2 linked regions of the Myxococcus xanthus genome follow. The protein of the gene in region 2 binds, or shares a complex with, the protein of the main gene of each other region. Links are inferred from orthologs where the notes say so. Each region holds a gene or a part of one and is shown on either strand. Other genes may lie near its edges.

Region 1 (3,174 bases), 140 kb from region 2 along the record:
GCACGTTGCTGGCGGAGGCGGTGGGGCATGGCCAGCTGATGGTCAACTCCACCCACCACCAGTCGGTGCGCGGCGTTGGCAATGACGTGACGATTACCGCGGTGGCGCCGGATGGCGTGGTGGAGGCCATCGAGTCCTCCGTGCACACCTTCGCCGTGGGCGTGCAGTGGCACCCCGAATACATGTCCACGACCATTCCGGTGCACGTGGGGCTCTACAAGGCGTTCGTGCAGAAGGCGCGCGAGCACCGCCGGTGAGCGCCCGCGTCCTCCTGCTGGCCGGGCTGGAGCCCACGGGACGGGCGGGGTTGTTGGCGGACGTCGCCGCGGTGCGTGCGCTGCGGGGCCAGCCGGTGGCGGTGCCCACCGCGCAGACGGCGCAGGGTGTCCGCACCTTCACCTGGACGGCCTCGCCGCCGCGCGTGCTGTCCGCCCAGGTGGCCGCCGCGCGCGAACTGGGGCCGGTGCATGCGGTGAAGTGCGGCATGGTGCCCGCTCGCGCGCAGCTCGAGGCCGCGCAGCGGGCCCTGGAGGACACGGGCGCGTGGTGGGTGGTGGACCCGGTGGTGCGCACCTCCCGGGGCGAGCCGCTGACGCGCCTGTCCGCACGGGCCTACCTGGCCCTGGCCGCGCCGCGCGTGGTGCTCACGCCGAACCTGGATGAAGCGGGCTGGCTGCTGGGACGACCCGTCGCGCGCACGGTGGAAGAGGCTGTCGAGGCCGCGGAGGCACTGGCACGGCACGGCTTTGGCGCGGTGCTGGTGAAGGGCGGGCACTTGCCGGACACGCAGGGGCTGGCGGACGTACTGGCCACACCGGGCCGCGTGCGAGTGCTGGAGGGCAAGAGGCTGGCGCGTGCCCCCGGACGCCGGGGCACCGGGTGCCGGCTGGCCTCCGCGCTGGCCACGGAGCTGGGGCGGGGCCGTACGCTGGAGACGGCGGTGCGCTCGGCCCGCGCGCTGGTGGTGCGCTACCTGCGGACCGGCGCGGAGTAGGGTGAGGCCGCGCTAATCGGTCCTCGACCGGCTCTCGAAGCGGGTGAACTCGGCCAGGAACACCAGGTCGATGGAGCCGATGGGGCCGTTGCGCTGCTTGGCGACGATGAGCTCCACGGGGATGACGGTGCTCGACTGCTGCGCCGGCTGCCCGTCGGGGCCCTCGTCAGTCGTCTCACGGTGGATGAACATCACCACGTCGGCGTCCTGTTCGATGGAGCCGGACTCACGCAGGTCCGACAGCAGGGGTTTGCCGTCCTTGCGGTCCTCCACCTTTCGACTGAGCTGACTGAGCGCGATGATGGGCACCTCCAGCTCCTTGGCGAGCTGCTTCAGTGCGCGGGAGATTTCGGCGACCTCCAACTGGCGGCTCTCCACCTTGCCCTTCTGATGCATGAGCTGGAGGTAGTCGATGACGATGAGCGACAGGCGCGGGTCGCGCTGCTTCACGCGGCGGGCCTTGGCGCGCAGGTCGAACGGGGACAGGCCGCCCGAGTCGTCGATGTAGATGGGCGCGTTGTAGAGCGCGCCCGCCATCTCCTGGAACTTCTCCTCGTCGTGCGGCGTCAGCCGGCCGCCGCGCAGCTTCTTCATGTCCACGCGCGCGGTGGAGGCCAGCAGACGCATCAGCAACTGGTCGGCGGGCATTTCGAGGCTGAAGATGCCGACGGCCTTGTTCTCCTTCAGCGCCGCGTGCACCGCGATGTTCATCGCGAAGGACGTCTTGCCGATGCCGGGACGCGCCGCGAGGATGATGAGCTCGCCGGCGTGCAGGCCGGTGAGCTGGTTGTCCAGGTCGATGTAGCCGGTGGACAGGCCCGTGATGCCCGTGGCCGCCGCCTTCATCTTGTCCAGCAGGTCGAGCGTGTGCTCCATCAGCTCGCTGACCGGGCGCAGGTCGCCCTCGCGCTTCTTCTCCGCGAGGAGGAACACCTTGCGCTCGGCCTCGTCGAGCAGCACCTCCAGCTCGCCCGTCTCCTGGCTGGCGAGGTCCTGGATCTCCCTGCCCGCCTGGGCCAGGCGGCGGCGGATGGCCTGGTCCTTGACGATTTGCGCGTACTGGACCGCGTTGGACGCGATGGGCACCACCTGGTCCAGACGCATCAGGTAGGCCGGGCCGCCCACCGACACCAGGTGGCCCAACACCTTCAGCTCCTCGGCCAGCGTCAGGTGGTCCACCTGTCTCGACTGGCCGTCGAGCTTCAGCATCGCCTCGAAAATCTGGGCGTGTGCGGGGCTGGAGAAATCCTCTGGGTGGACGACCTCGCCTACCGCGGCGATGAGCGTGTTATCCGCCAGCACAGCGCCCAGCACGGCGCGCTCCGCGGCGAGGTCCTCGTGGACCTTCCGACCCTCTCTGAACTCGTGGACGTTCTCCATGGCAGCCCGCCCACTCTACAGGCAGGGCTGACACAACCAAATTTGCTACCACAGACCTGTAGCAGTGACGCCTACCCCTCCAGTCCCCACTTCTGGAGGAACGCTTCACGCCAGGTGCGGCTGAGCACGACGGAGCTCCCGTCCTTGAGGACGAGGATTCCATCCCCGTGGCTCCACGGCTCCAGGCGGGCCACCGCGTCCAGGTTGACGATGTCGCCCCGGTGCACCCGGACGAAGCGTGAGGGGTCCAGCCGCTCCTCCAGGGCCCGGAGTGTCTGTCGCACCAGGTGTTCTCCTTGGCCCGTGTAGAGCCGCACGTACTTGTCCTCGGCCGACAGGCGCCAGACGTCCTTCAGCGGCAGGGGTACCCAGGCCTCCCCCGCCTTCACCACCAGCCGCTCCAGCGGACGGCCCGCGGGGGCCCGCCCCAACTCCGCCAGCAGGGCCTGGAGCCGCGCGGTGTCCGGCATCCCGCTGCGCAGCACCGCGTGGGCCTTGTCGAGCGCCCGGCCGAAGCGCTCCGCGTCGTAGGGCTTCAGCAGGTAATCCACGGCCTGCGCCTCGAAGGCCGCCAGCGCGAAGGCGTCGTACGCGGTGGAGAAGATGACGGCCGGGCAATGCTCCGGGCCCAGGGCCTCCAGCACCTCGAAGCCGGTGAGGCCGGGCATCTGCACGTCGAGCACCAGCAGGTCCGGACGCAGGGCGCTCACCTGGCGCAACGTCTGGGTCCCATCCGCCGCCTCGCCCGCGAGCGCGAAGCGCGTGTCCTCCGCCAGCAGGCGCTTCATCTTCGCCCGCGC
Region 2 (3,184 bases):
TCGTTGTTCTGAGCGGCCTTCTGCGCGTCGACAATCTCGATGTCGTTGTCGCCGAACATGCTCATCACGTCGTCGATCTGATCGGACGACACGATGTCGGCGGGGAGCGCGTCATTGACCTCGTCGTACGTGAGGAAGCCCTTCTCACGGCCCGCGGCGAGCAGGTCCTTGACCTCCTTGCGCTCGGCGACCGGATCCTCCTCGATGTCGTCCTCGACGGCGTCGGGGTCCACCTGGACGGCGGCGGCGGCCTCTTCCGCGGCCTCCTCCGGGTCCACGTCATCGCCCATGGCCGGCGCCACGCCCTTCTTCTTCTTCTTGAGCTTCTCCGTCGCCTCGGCGACGACGTCCCTCGCGACGAGTTCTTCCTTCTCCTCGGCGCCCGTCTTGGCCCCCTTCGCCGCGGCACCGTCCGGAGCCTTCTTCTTGCGGATCACCGGATCCACCTTCTTCTTGGTCGGCTTCACGGACGCCTTCGAGGGCTTCTGCGTCGGCATTCGGGTACTTCTCCTTGAGCAAATTCAGGGGCTTGAGGCCTGGGCGAGCCGGCCGATCTACCGCAAAGTCAGGGTTTCTTACAAACGCGAACTCAAACCGGTTGCATGGGCGCCTTTGTTCCCGAGGAGGCAGGCTTGAGCTCCTCCAGGACACGCTTCTTGAGCGCCAACAGTTCCACGCGCTCCGCCAGGAGCTGGCGCGTCTCCTCTGTCAGGTCGAACGCCCCCGGGGTCTGCTCTGTCGCCCGCTTTATATAAACGAGCCGCTCGTCGATGCGCCGCACCATGATTTCCCTGCAGATGGAGAGGAACGCCGCCTCCAGGGGAACAGGCTCCGAGGGGAGCTGCCGCAGCGCGCTTTCAATGCCGCGCTTCACGGCTTCCGAGGATTCAAAGAGCGCATCGTTTGCGCCGTGCCCCGACGTCGCATGCGCCAGCGCCATGCGCAGGCCCATGTGGGACAGCTCGTCACACACGCGGAAGGTGTCCCGCGCCATCAACCGTGGCTCTTTCAACACCGCGCCCACGTAGAAGCACTCCAGCGCGGGGGGAGGCTTCTCCAGGGGCGGGGCGGGGCGGTTGGGGCTCGAAGGAGGTGCGTCCCCGCCGGCGGGCTTGGGCAGGGGCACCTTGCTGCGCAGGGCCGCCTCCACGTCCGCAGGCCGCCAGCCGAAGTGCTCGGCCACCGCGCTGAAGAGGGTGGCGCGCACCAGGCCGACGGGGACCTGTCCCACCACCGGCTTGAGCCGATCGAGCGCTGCCATCTTCTCCTCGAAGCTCGCGGCCTTGCCCTCCGGGAGGAGCGAGGCGAACAGGTGGCCGGTGAGCGGGTGGGCGCCTTCCAGCAGCCGTTCCACGCCCTCCTGGCCCTCTCGACGCGCGAAGGTGTCTGGATCATCCCCTTGCGGCAGCAGGGCAACTCGCGCGGTCGCCCCTGCGGCGAGCAGGGGACCGGAAAGCCGTTCGACAGCGGCAAGGCCGGCCGAGTCGCCGTCCAACAGCAGAATCAGCTCGCGGGCCTCGGCGCGCTTCAGCACCTGCATGTGTCCGGCGGTGAGGTTGGTGGAGCACAGCGCCACCGCGTGCCGCACGCCCACCTGGTGCAGGCCAATGGCGTCGAAGTAGCCCTCTACCAGCACGGCGGCCTTGCGCTTGCGAATCTCGTCGCGGGACTGGTCCATGCCGAAGAGCGTCTCGCTCTTGTTGTAGAGCCGGGACTCGCGCGAGTTGAGGTACTTGGGCCCTTCATCCGCGCCAACCAGACGGCCACCGAAGGCGATGGGGCGGCCCTCCGGCGCGCGGATGGGCACCATGACTCGGCTGCGGAAGAAGTCGTAGTAGCCGTCGCCGCTGTTGCGCTTGAGGACCAGGCCGGCCTTCGCCGCCCACTCCAGCATGCCCAGCTTCTGGAAGCGCTCCGTCAGTGAGGCCCATTCGAGGGGCGCCCAGCCCAGGCCGAACGCAATGGCCGTCTCTTCGGAGACGCCGCGGCTGGCGATGTAGGCGCGGGCGGAGCGGCCTTCGTCCTGCTGCCACAGCATGGCGCGGAAGTGCTCGGCGGCCTGGTCCGTGGCCTCCTTGATTTGCTGCCGCTCCCGCATGCTGGGGTCCTGCTCGGCCTCCAGGTCCACGCCGAGGTCGCGCGCCAGGTCCCGCACCGCGTCCAGGAACGTCTTGCCCAGGTAGCGCTGGACGAATGACACCGCGTCGCCGCTCGCGCGGCAGCCATGGCAGAAATAGAAGCGCTTCTCCGGCACCACGTAGAAAGAGGGCGTCTTCTCCTGATGGAAGGGACAGCAGGCCTTCCATTCGCGCCCGGCCTTCTTCAGGTCGACATGCCGGGAGATGAGCCCGACGAGGTCCACCCGTTCGAGGACCTCCTGGATCTTGTGCTCAGGAATCACGACTCCCACCCCCTGGCCCACCCCTGGGCGGGCCCAGCGCCTGCATCGTGTCTGACAGGGCTGACGTCGCCTGCCCACCCGCCGACCTGGCGGATCATCCCCATGGGGGCGGAAGCCGGAGCGCTCGCGAAGGCAGGGGGTGTTTGCGGCATGGGGTGGACTCCTGAGGCCCCTGCACGCGACTTCCGCTGGGGTGAGCGGGTGGCGCGGCGGGACTGACCCAGGCACTTAATGACGGGGGGCCGAGGGAGCAAGTTTCCGCATCCCTGTCCAGCCCTTCAATGCAAAGGCGCCGCCGGTTTCCCGACAGCGCCAGCGCTGACCTCAGAACGGTGGAGGGCTCAGGAGAGCTTCGCGAGCTCCGACTTCACTGCCTCGGAGATGGCTCGGCCTTCCGCCTTGCCGTGAATCTTGGCGTTGAGGTTCTTCATCACCGCGCCCATGTCCTTGGGTCCCTTGGCGCTCGTCTCGGCGATGGCGGCGCGGACCTCGGCGGCCAGCTCGTCGGCGGTCAGCTGCTTGGGCAGGTAGTTCTGGAGGATGCTGATTTCAGCCTCTTCCTTCTCCGCCAGCTCCGGGCGGCCACCCGTCTTGAACTGCTCCACGGAATCACGGCGCTGCTTGATGAGGCCGGCGATGACAGTGAGGACTCCCGCGTCATCCAGGGCGGAGGCGCCGGGCTCCACTTCCTTGTACTTCACCGCGCTCTTGAGCATCCGCAGCACGCTCAGCGTCAGCTCGCTCTTGGACCGCATCGCGTCCTTCAGGTCCGCGTCGATCCGC

The links. The genes of interacting proteins can lie anywhere in the genome.
Region 1: the proteins of dnaG (region 2) and dnaB are in contact, whole or in part, in a crystal structure (PDB 2R6A), measured with the Geobacillus stearothermophilus proteins. The link is inferred for Myxococcus xanthus from one-to-one orthologs. Residues at the interface, in WP_049624496.1 of Geobacillus stearothermophilus: Lys456, Leu457, Leu458, Pro459, Ala460, Asn463, Ala464, Leu467, Leu535, Leu536, Ile537, Ala538, Gln544, Glu545, Asp548, Tyr549, His552; in WP_033016901.1 of Geobacillus stearothermophilus: Ser13, Glu15, Ala16, Gln18, Glu91, Leu92, Asp94, Ala95, Val96, Pro97, Thr98, Ala99, Ala100, Asn101, Tyr104, Tyr105, Ile108.

What each region holds. Positions count from the first base shown.
Region 1 is NZ_CP017174.1:6,419,120-6,422,293, reverse strand. What follows is about bases 191-3,134. They hold dnaB (replicative DNA helicase), read right to left. Parts: upstream 2,375-3,134; coding sequence 1,007-2,374; downstream 191-1,006. Other genes in these bases: BHS09_RS26075 (LytR/AlgR family response regulator transcription factor), read right to left, coding at 2,446-3,134; thiD (bifunctional hydroxymethylpyrimidine kinase/phosphomethylpyrimidine kinase), read left to right, coding at 254-994; BHS09_RS26090 (gamma-glutamyl-gamma-aminobutyrate hydrolase family protein), read left to right, coding at 191-257. Outside these bases: more of BHS09_RS26090, read left to right, coding at 1-190; more of BHS09_RS26075, read right to left, coding at 3,135-3,174. UniProt on the Escherichia coli protein: The main replicative DNA helicase, it participates in initiation and elongation during chromosome replication. Travels ahead of the DNA replisome, separating dsDNA into templates for DNA synthesis.
Region 2 is NZ_CP017174.1:6,555,517-6,558,700, reverse strand. The notes cover bases 1-2,954. They hold dnaG (DNA primase), read right to left. Parts: upstream 2,411-2,954; coding sequence 590-2,410; downstream 1-589. Other genes in these bases: BHS09_RS26670 (GatB/YqeY domain-containing protein), read right to left, coding at 2,743-2,954; rpoD (RNA polymerase sigma factor RpoD), read right to left, coding at 1-497. Also shown: more of BHS09_RS26670, read right to left, coding at 2,955-3,184. UniProt on the Escherichia coli protein: RNA polymerase that catalyzes the synthesis of short RNA molecules used as primers for DNA polymerase during DNA replication.